2 regions of the Serratia bockelmannii genome follow, and region 2 is predicted to be linked to the other one. Evidence: predicted binding sites of a transcription regulator. Region 2 holds the regulator's gene; the other holds the start of a gene.
What was found. The regulator ArgR, encoded in region 2, controls arginine synthesis, uptake and breakdown. The targets are predictions, from matches to a motif close to ANTGAATAAAAATACANT.

Region 1 (7,541 bases), 610 kb from region 2:
GGCTGCTCCTGCTGACGCGAACGGTGCAGCAATTCGGCCTGCAAGACGTTCAGCGGGTCGGTGTAAACGTTGCGCAGCGCGATGGATTCAGCGATCCACGGCAGGTCTTCCATCAGGTGCGCATCGTTGGCGATGGTCAGCACCACCTTGATGTCGCTTTCCAGCTGATCGCGCAGCTGTTGACCCAGCGGCCACAGTGCTTTATCCACCAGGCGCTGATCGTAGTATTCCGCCAGCCACAGGTCGGCTTTGGCGAACACCATTTCCAGCATGGCGATACGGGTGGAGAAGAACGGCCAGTCGCGACACATCGCTTCCAGCTCCGCCTGTTTGCCGGCTTTCACCGCTTCCTGCAATCCGGCGCCGGCGCCGAGCCAGGCCGGCAGCATCAGGCGGTTCTGCGTCCAGGCGAAGATCCACGGAATGGCGCGCAGGCTCTCTACGCCGCCGTTCGGCTTGCGCTTGGCCGGGCGTGAACCCAGCGGCAGTTTGCCCAGCTCCAGCTCCGGCGTGGCCGCGCGGAAGTAAGGCACAAAGTCCGGGTTTTCACGCACGTAGCCGCGATACATCCGGCAAGAGGTCTCGGACAGATCGTCCATCAGCGCCCGCCATTCTTTCTTCGGTTCCGGCGGCGGCAGCAGGTTGGCCTCGAGGATCGCGCCGGCATACAGCGCCAGGCTGCTGATGGTGACTTCCGGCAGGCCGAACTTGAAGCGGATCATCTCGCCCTGTTCGGTGACGCGCAGGCCGCCCTTCAAGCTGCCCGGCGGCTGAGACAGCAGAGCCGCATGCGCCGGTGCGCCGCCGCGGCCGATGGAGCCGCCGCGGCCGTGGAACAGCGTCAGCGCTACGCCGGCCTTTTCACAGGTTTTGATCAGCGCGTCCTGCGCGCGGTACTGCGCCCAGGAAGCGGCCATCACGCCGGCGTCTTTCGCCGAGTCGGAGTAACCGATCATCACCATCTGTTTGCCCTGGATGAAGCCGCGATACCAGTCGATGTTCAGCAACTGGGTCATCACGTCGTCGGCGTTGTTCAGGTCGTCGAGGGTTTCGAACAGCGGGGCGACCGGCAGCGCGAACGGGCAGCCGGCCTCCTTCAGCAGCAGGTGCACCGCCAACACGTCGGAAGGCGTGCGCGCCATCGAAATCACGTAGGCGGCGATCGAACCCTGCGGCGCTTCGGCGATCACCCGGCAGGTTTCCAGCACTTCCTGCGTATCGGCGCTCGGTTGCCATTTCAGCGGCACCAGCGGGCGTTTGGAGTTCAGTTCGCGGATCAGGAACGCCTGCTTATCGGCTTCCGACCAGCTTTCATAATCGCCCAGCCCCAGATAGCGGGTCAGCTCGGCGATGGCTTCGGTATGGCGGGTGCTTTCCTGGCGCACGTCGATACGCACCAGCGGCACGCCGAAGCAGCGCACGCGGCGCAGGGTATCCAGCAGTTGACCATTGGCGATGATGCCCATGCCGCAGGCCTGCAGCGACTGGTAGCAGGCATACAGCGGCTCCCACAGCTGCTCGTTGTTCACCAGCAGGTCGTGCGGTTTCAGCACGCGCTCGCCCTTCAGGCGACCTTCCAGATAGGCCTGGGAGCTCATCAGCTGGCTGCGCAGCTGCTTCATGATTTCGCGGTAAGGCTCCTGCACCTCATCGCCGCCGGCGCGGGCGCGCAGCTCAGGGGTGCACTCGGTCATCGACAGCTCGGAGACCAGCACTTGGATATCGCGGGTAAACAGGTCGCAGGCTTTCCAGCGGCTGAGCAGCAGCACATGGCGGGTAATTTCGGCGGTGACGTTCGGGTTGCCGTCGCGATCGCCGCCCATCCAGGAAGTGAAGCGCACCGGCACCGCTTCTACCGGCAGGCTGTAATCGATGGAGTTTTCCAGCTGTTCGTTGAATTCGCGCAGGAACGCCGGCACGCCTTCCCACAGGCTGTTTTCCACGACGGCAAAACCCCATTTGGCTTCGTCGATCGGAGAAGGGCGGTGTTTGCGAATTTCATCGGTGTGCCACGACTGGGCTACCAGCTGACGCAGGCGGCGCATGATCTTGTTGCGCTCGTAGTCGGCCAGATCGTTGTGATCGAGCTGGCTGAGGCAGGTGTTGACCTCCACCAGCTTGTGGATCAGGGTGCGGCGGGTGATCTCCGTCGGGTGTGCCGTCAGCACCAGCTCGATGGAGAGTTGCGACACCGCGTGCTGCAGCTCTTTGTCGCTGAGCTTTTTGTCTTTGAGGCGGCTGAACAGTTGAGCCAGCGCTTCCGGATTGCTGGCGGCTTCGCCGTTGGGCGAAATGCTGTGGTACTGCTCGGCGACGTTGGTCAGGTTGAGGAACTGGCTGAAGGCGCGCGCCACCGGCAGCAGCTCGTCGTTGGACAGGTTCTGCAGGGTGGAGAGCAGCTCCTGGCGATGCGCTTCGTTGCCGGCGCGTGAGGATTTGGAAAGCTTACGGATGGTCTCAACGCGATCGAGAATATGCTCGCCCAGCGCTTCTTTGATGGTATCGCCGAGCAATTTGCCGAGCATACTGACATTACTGCGCATTGCCGAATATTGTTCGTTCATATAACCCCTGACCCAGTTCTGTATGATTTTTATCTTGTAAATAAATTTCACGCGTCAGGCGCAGACCGCCTGCCTGATCACATCGCGTTCCTGTCCAATCGTCAATTGACACTATTTTTAGCAAAAAAACATCAAAATCGGCGCATTTTCTGAAATTTAATTACGCCTCGTGGGTTATCAGCGTGGCTTATTTCGCTGCCTTCTACTTATTTTGAGTTAGGGGAAGCATAAAGCATTTCCCCTGCTAAATGTCGGGTTTATTGCTGGCAAAAGTGATTGAGCAGCTGGCCCAACAGTTTGCGCGTCGGTTCGATAAACGCGGTGTCGATGTATTCGTCCGGCTGGTGGGCCTGATCGATGGAACCGGGGCCGAGCACCAACGTCGGGCAGACCTGCTGAACGAACGGCGCTTCGGTGCAGTAGTTGACCACCTGCGTGCGGGTGCCCAGCAGTTCCTCGATCACTGCCACCATGCGGTGGTCGGTCGGGCATTCGTAGCCCGGTACCGACGCGTGCAGCTCTTCGATGGTCAGGCGGCCTGGCCAGCGTTGGCTCATCGGCTCCAATGCCTGATGCATCAGTTCGTTGATGTTGTCGAGCGTCATGCCGGGCAGCGGGCGGATATCCAGGTGCAGCTCGCAGCAGGCGCAGATGCGGTTGGCCGCGTCGCCGCCGCTGATATGGCCGAAGTTCATGGTGGGATAAGGCACGGCGAACGCCGGGTTGTTGTAGCGCTCCTGCAGGGTTTTGCGCAGCTCCATCAGGCGGCCGATGGATTCGTGCATCAGATCGATGGCGTTGACGCCGCGTGCCGGATCGCTGGAGTGACCGGACTGGCCGACGATGCGAATGGCGTTGGCCATGTGGCCCTTGTGCGCGCGCACCGGCTGCAGCGAGGTCGGCTCACCGATGATGGCGAAATCTGGACGAATGGCGGTAGAGGCGGCGAAGTAACGCGCGCCGGCCATCGTCGTTTCTTCATCTGCGGTGGCTAAAATGTATAGCGGCTTGGTCAATTTGCTCGCGTCGATATCGCGCACCGCATCCAGAATAAAGGCGAAGAAGCCTTTCATGTCGGCGGTGCCTAGCCCGTAGAGCTTGTTGTCGTGCTCGGTCAGGGTGAAGGGATCGCGCGTCCAGCGGCCTTCGTCGTAAGGCACCGTATCGGTGTGGCCGGCCAGCAACAGGCCACCGCTGCCTTCGCCGATGCTGGCCAGCAGGTTGAATTTGTGGCGCGACTCCGGCACCGGCTGTACGTCGACGCGAAAGCCCAGGTCGGCAAACCATCCGGCCAGCAAGTTGATTAACGCCTCATTGCTCTGATCGAGGCCGGCATCGGTGGCGCTGATTGACGGAGTGGCGATCAACGCCCGGTACAGCTCAATAAATGGAGGTAATTTCATCTTCACTGTTGACAGCCTTTGGTTAGGATAGTATCAATATTCATGCATTTATTTTGAATAAAAATACAGTAAGCCGACGCGTAAGGGAACCCGATACCCGGATGTTTATAAAAGCATCAACGCCTGGCTCCGTGGGTGAACGGCGCAACAACGCTGGCTAGCCCTGTTACCTGGGTCGCAAGCGACCGCACGTCAGTTTAGAAGGTGAAAGGCCACATGTTGAATACGCTGATCGTTGGTGCCAGCGGTTACGCCGGAGCGGAGCTCACGGCTTACCTGAATCGCCACCCACACATGAACATAACCGCTTTAGCGGTTTCAGCGCAAAGTGCAGATGCAGGAAAGTTGCTTTCCGATCTCCATCCCCAGTTGAAAGGCATCGTCGATCTGCCGCTGCAACCGTTGACCGACGTTGCCAAGGCGGCGCAGGGCATCGACGTGGTGTTCCTCGCCACCGCCCATGAAGTCAGCCACGATATCGCACCGGCCTTCCTGGCGGCGGGCTGCGTGGTGTTCGATCTGTCCGGCGCCTTTCGCGTGCAGGACGCCGGTTTTTATAGCCAGTACTACGGTTTCGAGCATCAGCATGGCGCCCTGCTGGAGCAGGCGGTGTACGGCCTGGCGGAGTGGCAGAGCGACAAGATCAAACAGGCGCAGCTGATTGCCGTGCCGGGCTGTTACCCGACGGCGGCGCAGCTGGCGCTGAAACCGTTAATCGAAAAACAGCTGCTGAACCTCGACCAGTGGCCGGTGATCAACGCCACCAGCGGCGTTAGCGGCGCCGGTCGCAAGGCCAGCATGACCACCAGCTTCTGCGAAGTGAGCCTGCAGCCGTACGGTATTTTCACTCACCGGCACCAGCCGGAGATCGCCGCGCACCTGGGCGTGCCGGTTATCTTTACGCCGCACCTGGGCAACTTCCCGCGCGGCATCCTTGAAACCATCACCTGCCGCCTGAAGGCCGGCGTGACCGCGCAGGACGTCGCGGCCGCCTATCATGCCGCCTATGACGACAAGCCGCTGGTGCGGTTGTACGACCAGGGCGTGCCGGCGCTGAAAGCGGTGGTGGGGTTGCCGTTCTGCGATATCGGTTTTGCGGTGCAGGGCGAGCATCTGATCGCCGTCGCGGTGGAAGACAACCTGCTGAAAGGCGCGGCGGCGCAGGCGGTGCAATGCCTGAATATCCGTTTCGGCTTCCCGGAAACCCAGTCACTCCTTTAAACCAGCGTGAGTAAACAGCAATGAACCCGTTAATTATCAAGTTAGGTGGCGTGTTATTAGACAGTGAAGAAGCGCTGGAGCGTCTGTTTACCGCGCTGGACAGCTACCGCCAGCAGCATCAGCGTCCGCTGGTGATCGTGCACGGCGGCGGCTGCGTGGTGGACGAACTGATGAAGCAGCTTGCTTTGCCGGTGGTGAAAAAGAACGGCCTGCGGGTCACGCCGGCCGATCAGATCGACATCATCACTGGGGCGCTGGCCGGCACCGCCAACAAAACGCTGCTGGCGTGGGCGATTAAACACCAAATCAACGCCGTCGGCCTGAGCCTGGCGGACGGCGGCAGCGCGGTCGTGACCCCGCTCGATCCGGCATTGGGCCACGTCGGCAACGCGCAGCCCGGTTCGCCCGCGCTGCTCAATACCCTGCTGGGCGCCGGCTACCTGCCGGTTATCAGCTCCATCGGCATCACCGCCGAAGGGCAGTTAATGAACGTGAACGCCGATCAGGCGGCGACGGCGCTGGCGGCGACGCTGGGGGCGGACCTGATCCTGCTGTCGGACGTCAGCGGCATCCTCGACGGCAAGGGGCAACGCATTGCGGAAATGACGGCGCAAAAAGCGGAACAACTGATCGCGCAAGGCATCATCACCGATGGTATGGTGGTGAAGGTGAATGCGGCGCTCGACGCCGCCCGCACCCTCGGCCGCCCGGTGGATATCGCCAGCTGGCGCCATGCCGATCAGCTTCCTGCTTTGTTTAACGGCGTGTCGATTGGCACCCGGATCCTCGCTTAATTTTAGAATTAGAAAGGAATAGATCATGCAAAACCAAGGCATCAAAAAAATCGTTCTGGCGTACTCCGGCGGCCTGGATACCTCGGCCATCATTCCATGGCTGAAAGAGAACTACGGCGGCTGTGAAGTGGTGGCGTTCGTGGCGGACATCGGCCAGGAGCGCAGCGATCTGGAAGGCGTGGAGCAAAAAGCCCTGCAGTCCGGTGCCTCTGAATGTCACGTGGTCGATCTGCGTGAAGAATTTATCCGCGATTACGTTTATCCGGTGCTGCAGACCGGCGCCCTGTACGAGGGCAGCTACCTGCTGGGTACCTCGATGGCGCGGCCGATCATCGCCAAGGCGCAGGTCGAGCTGGCGTTGAAAGTGGGCGCCGATGCGCTGTGCCACGGCGCGACCGGCAAAGGCAACGACCAGGTGCGTTTCGAGACCACCTACACCGCGCTGGCGCCGCAGCTGAAAGTGGTGGCGCCGTGGCGCGAGTGGAACCTGCGTTCCCGTGAAGCGCTGCTGGATTACCTGAAAGAGCGCAACATCCCGACCACCGCGTCGCTGGAAAAAATCTATAGCCGCGATGAGAACGCCTGGCACATCTCCACCGAAGGCGGCGTGCTGGAAAGCCCGTGGAACGCGCCAAACAAGGATTGCTGGGTATGGACCGTCGATCCGCAGGAAGCGCCGGATCAGCCTGAGCAGGTGACCGTTACCGTTGAGAAAGGCCGCGTCGTGGCGGTTAACGGTAAAGCGCTGTCGCCGTACCAGTGCCTGGAAACCCTGAACGCGCTGGGCGCCAAGCACGGCGTCGGCCGGATCGACATCGTGGAAAACCGCCTGGTGGGCATCAAATCCCGCGGCTGTTATGAAACCCCAGGGGGCACCATCATGGTGGCGGCGCTGCGCGCCGTCGAGCAGCTGGTGCTGGATCGCGACAGCTTCAAATGGCGCGAGCAGCTGGGCCTGGAGATGTCCTATGTGGTGTACGACGGCCGTTGGTTCGCGCCGCTGCGCCGCTCGCTGCAGGCCTCTGCCGAAGCATTGGCTGAAGAGGTGAACGGCGAAGTCGTGCTGCAGCTGTACAAAGGTCAGGTGACGGCGACTCAGAAGAAATCCGCCAACAGCCTGTACTCCGAAGAGTTCGCCACCTTCGGCGAAGACGAAGTTTACGATCATAGCCACGCGGGCGGCTTTATCCGCCTGTTCTCTCTGTCTTCACGCATCCGCGCGTTGAACGAGAAAAAGAATAAATAACCGATTGGCGTGACTCTGCAAGGGCGCAGCATGCTGCGCCCTTTCGCATAAAAATTCAGGAGTAAAGGTATGGCACTTTGGGGCGGACGGTTCACTCAGGCGGCGGATCAGCGGTTCAAGCAACTCAACGATTCGCTGCGGTTCGATTATCGCCTGGCGGAGCAAGATATCGTGGGCTCGGTGGCCTGGTCGAAGGCGCTGGTGACCGTTAACGTGTTGACGGCAACGGAGCAACAGCAGCTGGAGCAGGCGCTGAATGCCTTGCTGACGGAAGTCCAGGCCGATCCTTTGGCGATCGTCCAAAGCGATGCCG
Region 2 (7,541 bases):
GTTTTGGCGGCATTCACGATCGCCTGCTGGACGCGCTGGCGAAAAAGCAGGAGCCGAAGGTGACCTACTGATTGTTCAGTAGCATAAGCCACTCTAAGGGCCGCATTTGCGGCCTTTTTTACGCCCATAAAAAAGCCCTCGCGAGCGAGGGCAACGGGGTTCGTCGGATAGGACGACGAGAGGGTCTCTGGGAAATCGGCGTTTGCGTCAGAACTCGGCAGTGGCAGTGACGAGGGTAATCAGCTCTGCAAAGCCGTTCCCAGAGTTGTTATTTGTAAATCTCGGCGGTGGCGTGGTAGTTGCCTTCGTTACGCGCTTCGATCACGCGGTAGGCGGTCGCGCCTTTAGCGTCGGCTTTCTCCGACAGCGCCTGGCGAATGTCGGTCGGTGCGCCGTCGATACCGCTGACGGTAATGGTGCCGATAGATTGCAGATTGGCGGTCTGATCGTTAGTCACCAACTGGGCGGCAGATGCGCCGAAGGAGATGACGGACAGCAGACCGAGTGCAGCAAGAGTAGTTTTCATGTTCATGATAGCGATCCTTGGTCATAACCGCCTGGAAGGGCTTGGCAGCGATTTTTATTCTTGAAGGCCGTTATGACAGCGTTTGATTCCAGAGATGTATTGCCCGTTGCCGGGTAATGTCGTTACTTATTTGTAGATTTCAGCGGTCGCGTGGAAGTTGCCGTCGTTGCGCGCTTCGATCACGCGGTAAGCGGTCGCCCCTTTGGCGTCAGCTTTGTCAGACAGTGCCTGGCGAATGTCGGAAGGCGCAGCGGCGACGCCACTCACGGTGATCACACCGGCGGGTTGCAGTTGTGCGGCCTGGGTTGCATCAACAGATTGTGCTGCGAATGCACCAAATGAAAGCATGGACAGAACGCTCAGGGTTGCAACGGTAGCTTTAATTTTCATTATCTCACCTCATCGTATTCTTTTATCAGTTCCAACGAACTGTGATTCAGTTCACGAAAATGAGTATACAGCTAGTAACGCGAAAAATTAATAGTTCGCTAACAGTTGCTAGTGAAACTTTAACCTTATGATCCTTATTTTTTATAACTGTAAGGAATAAAAAACGCTCATAAAACGATCTTTTGATGTTAAATTTATGTAATTTCAATAAGGTAAGTGCTTTTAACCAAAAGTGCGGAAGATCACAGTGGGTACTGCTGGTTACATGGCGATGTCATGGAAATGTGTTGTTGCGGGATAAAAAAGCAGTGTTAAACGCGGTTAAAGGCCGGGGAGGTAACGCGAGGGTTAAAGAAGCGCTAACAAAATGCGGAAGGTAGCCGCACTTTGTTAGCGCCAGGTTTCACAGCTCTTGCTCAAACACGCCCAGGATCGCTTCATGCAGCTTCTGAGCGGTAAAGCCGCTGGACGGGGTGACGAAAATGGTATCGTCGCCGGCAATCGTGCCGAGGATGCCCTGGGATTTACCCAGTGAGTCGAGCAGGCGGGCGATCAGCTGCGCGGCGCCCGGGCTGGTATGGATCACCACGACGGCGTCGTTATGGTCGACGTCCAGCACCAGATTCTTCAACGGGCTGGTGGTGGTCGGCACGCCGAGTTCGGCAGGAAGGCAATACACCATTTCCATTTTGGCATTGCGCGTACGTACCGCGCCGAACTTGGTCAGCATGCGCGATACTTTGGATTGGTTAATGTTTTCGAAGCCTTCTTCTTGCAGCGCCAAAACGATCTCGCCTTGAGAACTGAATTTTTCTTCTTTCAATAACGCTTTGAACGTCTTGATCAGATCTTCCTGTTTTGCGGGATTACGCATTTTGCACCGTGGAATGTTGATAGTGGAAGTCATGATTATGCATATAGATGAATTTTTATGCAACAAAGGCCGCCCCAAAGAAAATAAAAAAGACCGGGCGGCGAGGAAAGGGCGGCATTTTAACAAAATCCGGCCGCGATGAATATGCCCTTTTGACGACGGAAAATCGGCCTACGGTGGTAAATAAAATGTTATTAAAATGATGTTGTTCTGATGTTGCGTAAGGGTGTAATGTAACGGCCGGTTAACTTGCTCGTGAATAACCTCGCACTATTTTTGATTAGTGTGCGCTATGCCCTTCATGCGCAAGCGATTTAATCTAAAATGGGCGCGACAGCGGCCGTTTTATTACACCTGCAGGCAAGAATTGACTAATTTATTGTTTTGAAAGGTGTAATGACTCAAGGTTCGTAACCAACACATTCACGGCGCTTTATATATTTAAGATAATAAAGGAGTATAGGATGAAAGTTGCAGTTCTCGGTGCTGCTGGCGGTATCGGCCAGGCCCTCGCCCTTCTACTCAAAACCCAGCTTCCTTCAGGTTCTGAACTCTCTCTCTACGACATTGCCCCCGTTACCCCAGGCGTTGCCGTCGACTTAAGCCACATCCCAACCGCAGTTAAAATCAAAGGCTTCAGCGGCGAAGACGCGACCCCGGCTCTGCACGGTGCGGACGTGGTGCTGATTTCCGCCGGTGTGGCCCGTAAGCCAGGCATGGATCGCTCTGATCTGTTCAACGTTAACGCCGGTATCGTGCGTAACCTGATTGAGCAAGTGGCGAAAACCTGCCCGAAAGCCTGCATCGGCATCATCACCAACCCGGTTAACACCACGGTCGCTATCGCGGCGGAAGTGCTGAAAAAAGCCGGCGTTTACGACAAGAACAAACTGTTCGGCGTGACTTCGCTGGATATCATCCGTTCCAACACCTTCGTGGCCGAGCTGAAAGGCAAGCAGCCGGAAGAGCTGAACGTGCCGGTTATCGGCGGCCACTCTGGCGTGACCATTCTGCCTCTGCTGTCGCAGATCCCTGGCGTGAGCTTCACCGATCAGGAAGTGGCGGATCTGACCAAACGCATTCAGAACGCCGGTACCGAAGTGGTAGAAGCCAAAGCCGGCGGCGGGTCTGCAACGCTGTCCATGGGCCAGGCGGCGGCACGTTTCGGTCTGTCTCTGGTGCGTGCGCTGCAGGGCGAGAAAGGCGTTGTGGAATGCGCTTACGTTGAAGGCGACGGCAAATACGCTCGCTTCTTCGCGCAGCCGCTGGTGCTGGGCAAGAACGGCGTTGAAGAGCGTAAAGATATCGGCACCCTGAGCGCCTTCGAGCAGAAAGCGCTGAACGAGATGCTGGACGTGCTGCACAAAGATATCGAACTGGGCGAGAAGTTCATCAATAACTGATCGATACCGAGAGTCAGCCGATAAACGCCGCCGGACGCTGTTCCGGCGGTTTTTTTTGTTCCGCGTTCACGACTTGATGCGTGCTTTGCGATCCAGCAGGCAATCGCTGTGCGGATCGTAATAACGGCTTGGCCAGATCTCCGATGGGTGAATGCCTATCGCTTCGGCGATCAGCCATTCCCCCTTCGGCCACGGGCGCGACAGCGCATTGGCCAGCGTCGATGAGCTCAATCCGGCCTTGCGCGACACCGCCGCCAGCGTGGTGCCCTGCTTGCGTAGCGCCGCGATGATATCTGCCGGGTGCCAATCTGGGTTCCTTGAATTCATGTTTACATTCCTTTTCTGATTAGCCAAAGTTGCGTTAGTGGTATAACTAACGAGTCAAAGTTAAGCGTTTGAACAACGTGAAACGTTTATTCGGAAACCAGAATACCATTAAATTTCCTAAAAAATACCCAGGTAATTTCCAAAAATGACGTTGCCCACTATTGCCCAGAGATGATGGCCATGAAAAACGAGTGGTTTGCCGCCAAGGAACTGACAGGCATCGCAGGATTACCCTCCTCACCACAGGGAATCAATTTGATGGCCCGGCGCGAAGGCTGGATCAGCCGCAGGCGTAAAGGCGTGCAGGGAAAAGCGTTGGAATACCATATCGATAGCCTGCCTTCAGGTGTGCGTAACCTGCTGGTGCTGAAGGAAGACGGGGCGGCCTATGACGTAGAACGCCAGGATCCGTTGGCGGTCTGGATCGAGTATTACTACCATTTGACGGAGAGCGAGCGCGAGAAAATGGTGGCTTTCCTGATGCGGGAAGGGATTGGCGGTCTGCTGGCGCGTATCGACGAAGAGAGCAATACCTAAGCAGGCCCGCGTACGCGGGCCTGATGAGTGTATTGCGAAATCGCGATTTCTTAAAAATCGCGTTGCACCGCTAAATGGGCCAGGCCTTCCAGCGCCGTGCGGTGCTCCGATGCCGGCAACACCTGCAGCGCGGCGATCGCCTTGTCGGCCTCTTCCTCGGCGCGTTGGCGGGTGTATTCCAGCGAACCGCATTGCTGCATCGCCTGCAGTACCGGCTCCAACAAATGACGGCCGTTGCCTTGCTCAATTGCGCCACGGATCATGTCACGCTGGGCGTCGTCGCCGTTGTGCATCGCGTGCAGCAGCGGCAGGGTCGGCTTCCCTTCGTTCAGATCGTCGCCGGTGTTTTTGCCCAGGGTGCTGCCGTCGGCGCTGTAGTCGAGCAGATCGTCGATCAGCTGGAAAGCGGTGCCGAGGTAGCGGCCATAATCTTGCAGCGCCTTCTCTTGTTCGGCGCTGGCGCCGGACAGGATCGCCGACGATTGCGCCGCCGCCTCAAACAGACGGGCGGTTTTGCTGTAGATCACCCGCATATAGCTTTCTTCGCTGATGTCGGGATCGTGCACATTCATCAACTGCAGCACTTCGCCTTCGGCGATGACGTTGACCGCCTCCGACATCAGCGCCAGCACGCGCAGGGATTCCAGGCTGGTCATCATCTGGAAGGCGCGGGTATAGATAAAGTCGCCGACCAGCACGCTGGCGGCGTTGCCGAACGCCGCGTTGGCGGTGGCTTTGCCGCGGCGCATGTCCGATTCGTCGACGACGTCGTCATGCAGCAGCGTGGCGGTATGAATGAATTCGATCAGGGCGGCGACGGTGACGTGCTTGTTGCCTTCATAGCCCAACGCCCGCGCCGCCAGGACGGCGATCATCGGCCGGATGCGCTTACCGCCACCGCTGATAATGTAATAGCCAAGCTGATTGATGAGCGTGACATCGGAATTCAGCTGTTCGAGAATTGTTGCGTTCACGGCCGCCATATCTTGCGCGGTTAACTCGGTAATTTGCTCTAGGTTCATTGTGTTTTTTTCAGCTGTGTTTCTCTTCACCGCGTTGAGATCGCTGCTCACATCGGTACATGGCGGTAACTGTCCCTATGATTGTACTTGAAAAACGGTTCAGATAAACGCCACGAAAGAAACTGCGCTTTTTTTCTTCTTTTTTCTTGTTCTGGTCTTATTCTGCTCTTGTCATACGCTGCTTTTTTGCGTAGAATTCGCGCCCTATTGTGAATATTTATAGCGCGCTCTGAACTAACACAGTCGGGCACGCGGAAAGCGGAGTTTTATATGTACGCGGTTTTCCAAAGTGGTGGTAAACAACACCGAGTAAGCGAAGGTCAGACCGTTCGCTTGGAAAAGCTGGACATCGCAACTGGTGAAGCGGTTGAGTTTGACCAGATTCTGATGATCGCTAATGGCGAAGATATCAAAATCGGCGTTCCTTTCGTCGATGGCGGCAAGATCAAAGCTGAAGTTGTTGCTCACGGTCGTGGCGAGAAAATTAAAATTGTTAAGTTTCGTCGTCGTAAACACCACCGTAAGCAGCAGGGCCACCGTCAGTGGTTCACTGACGTTAAAATCACCGGCATCAGCGCTTAAGTTAGGAGAGCGGATTAATGGCACACAAAAAGGCTGGCGGCTCGACTCGTAACGGTCGCGATTCAGAAGCTAAACGTCTGGGCGTAAAACGCTTTGGCGGCGAAGCAGTACTGGCAGGCAGCATCATCGTTCGTCAGCGCGGCACCAAATTCCACGCTGGTACCAACGTGGGTTGCGGCAAAGACCACACTCTGTTTGCTTTGAAAGACGGTAAAGTCAAATTCGAAGTTAAAGGCCCGAGCAATCGTAAATTCATCAGCATCGAAGCTGAATAATTTTTCGAGCCTTACGAAATAGATGTAAGCCCCGCAATTCGTTGCGGGGCTTTTTACATTTATGGGTTGCCTGAGGGCAGGCCCGTCAGCGTTGGCGAAGGTGATATGGATACGAAGCAGCAGGTCGGCGTTGGCATTTCTCTGGCGTTAACCACGGCGGTTTGCTGGGGCGCGTTGCCGATCGCGATGAAAGAAGTGTTGGTCGTGATGGAGCCGTTTACCGTTGTCTGGTATCGCTTTACCATGGCCGCCATCGGTTTGGGCGTGATCCTCGCGGTACGCGGCAAGCTGCCGCGGCTGACGATGTTCCGCCAGCCGCGTTGGCTGCTGCTGTTGGCGATCGCGACGGCGGGGCTGCTAGGCAACTTTGTGTTCTTCAGCTCCTCGCTGCAATACCTGAGCCCGACGGCGTCGCAGGTGATTGGCCAGCTGTCGCCGGTGGGCATGATGTTCGCCAGCGTGCTGATTTTAAAAGAACGTATGCGCATCACCCAGGTTATTGGCGCCCTGATGCTGATTTGCGGACTGATGCTGTTTTTCAACGTCAGTTTGATAGAGATCTTCACCCGGCTGACGGACTATACGCTGGGCGTCATGCTGGGCGTATGCGCGGCGATGGTTTGGGTGAGCTACGGCGTGGCGCAAAAGGTGTTGCTGCGCCGACTGGCTTCGCCGCAGATCCTGGTTATGTTGTACACTTTATGTGCGATAGCGTTGTTCCCTCTGGCCAAACCCGAGGTGATTTTCCAGCTGAGCGGCTGGCAATTGGCGTGTCTGCTATTTTGCGGCGCCAACACGCTGATCGGCTACGGCGCACTGGCAGAGGCGATGGCACGCTGGCAGGCGGCGCAGGTGAGCGCGTTGGTGACGCTGACCCCGCTGTTTACCCTGCTGTTTTCAGATTTATTGGCGCTGGTCTGGCCCCAGGCATTCGCTGCGCCGACGCTGAACGTCGTCGGCTATGTGGGTGCGTTTGTGGTTGTGGCGGGCGCCATGTTTTCCGCAATTGGTCACCGGTGGTGGCCGCGACGGGCAGAACCCCCCCTGGTTGCTCCTTTGAAGCAGCCCGGTGAATGATTTACGGAGACGGTAAATGAAGTTTGTAGATGAAGCAGCGATTCTGGTCGTTGCAGGCGACGGCGGCAACGGGTGCGTCAGCTTCCGCCGCGAAAAATATATCCCGAACGGTGGGCCTGACGGCGGTGACGGCGGTGACGGCGGCGACGTTTACCTGCTGGCGGATGAGAACCTCAACACCCTGATCGACTACCGCTTTGAGAAGTCTTTCCGCGCCGAGCGCGGCCAGAATGGCCAGAGCCGCGACTGTACCGGCAAACGCGGTAAAGACGTCATCATCAAGGTGCCGGTCGGCACGCGCGTGAAGGATCAGGGCACCGGCGAGATCCTCGGCGACATGACGCGTCACGAGCAGAAGCTGATGGTCGCCAAAGGCGGCTGGCACGGTCTGGGCAACACCCGTTTCAAATCTTCGGTCAACCGCGCGCCGCGTCAGAAGACGCTGGGTACCGCGGGCGAAGCGCGTGACCTGTTGCTGGAGCTGTTGCTGCTGGCCGATGTGGGCATGCTGGGGCTGCCGAACGCCGG

Region 1: argC (N-acetyl-gamma-glutamyl-phosphate reductase) is a predicted target of ArgR. The motif match lies at 4,020-4,037, and genes of this name have one in related genera.

The regions. Positions count from the first base shown of each region.
Region 1 covers NZ_CP196512.1:5,054,983-5,062,523, reverse strand. The annotation lists gene ppc (phosphoenolpyruvate carboxylase) at 1-2,564, opposite strand, end outside; gene argE (acetylornithine deacetylase) at 2,822-3,967, opposite strand; gene argC (N-acetyl-gamma-glutamyl-phosphate reductase) at 4,184-5,188, shown strand; gene argB (acetylglutamate kinase) at 5,209-5,982, shown strand; gene ACSJLU_RS23965 (argininosuccinate synthase) at 6,008-7,228, shown strand; gene argH (argininosuccinate lyase) at 7,298-7,541, shown strand, end outside.
Region 2 covers NZ_CP196512.1:450,187-457,727, forward strand. The annotation lists gene mpl (UDP-N-acetylmuramate:L-alanyl-gamma-D-glutamyl-meso-diaminopimelate ligase) at 1-71, shown strand, start outside; gene yhcN (peroxide/acid stress response protein YhcN) at 269-532, opposite strand; gene yhcN (peroxide/acid stress response protein YhcN) at 653-916, opposite strand; gene argR (transcriptional regulator ArgR) at 1,320-1,790, opposite strand; gene mdh (malate dehydrogenase) at 2,255-3,193, shown strand; gene ACSJLU_RS02115 (helix-turn-helix domain-containing protein) at 3,260-3,520, opposite strand; gene ACSJLU_RS02120 (DNA-binding protein) at 3,701-4,057, shown strand; gene ispB (octaprenyl diphosphate synthase) at 4,108-5,079, opposite strand; gene rplU (50S ribosomal protein L21) at 5,350-5,661, shown strand; gene rpmA (50S ribosomal protein L27) at 5,679-5,936, shown strand; gene ACSJLU_RS02140 (DMT family transporter) at 6,042-7,013, shown strand; gene cgtA (Obg family GTPase CgtA) at 7,030-7,541, shown strand, end outside.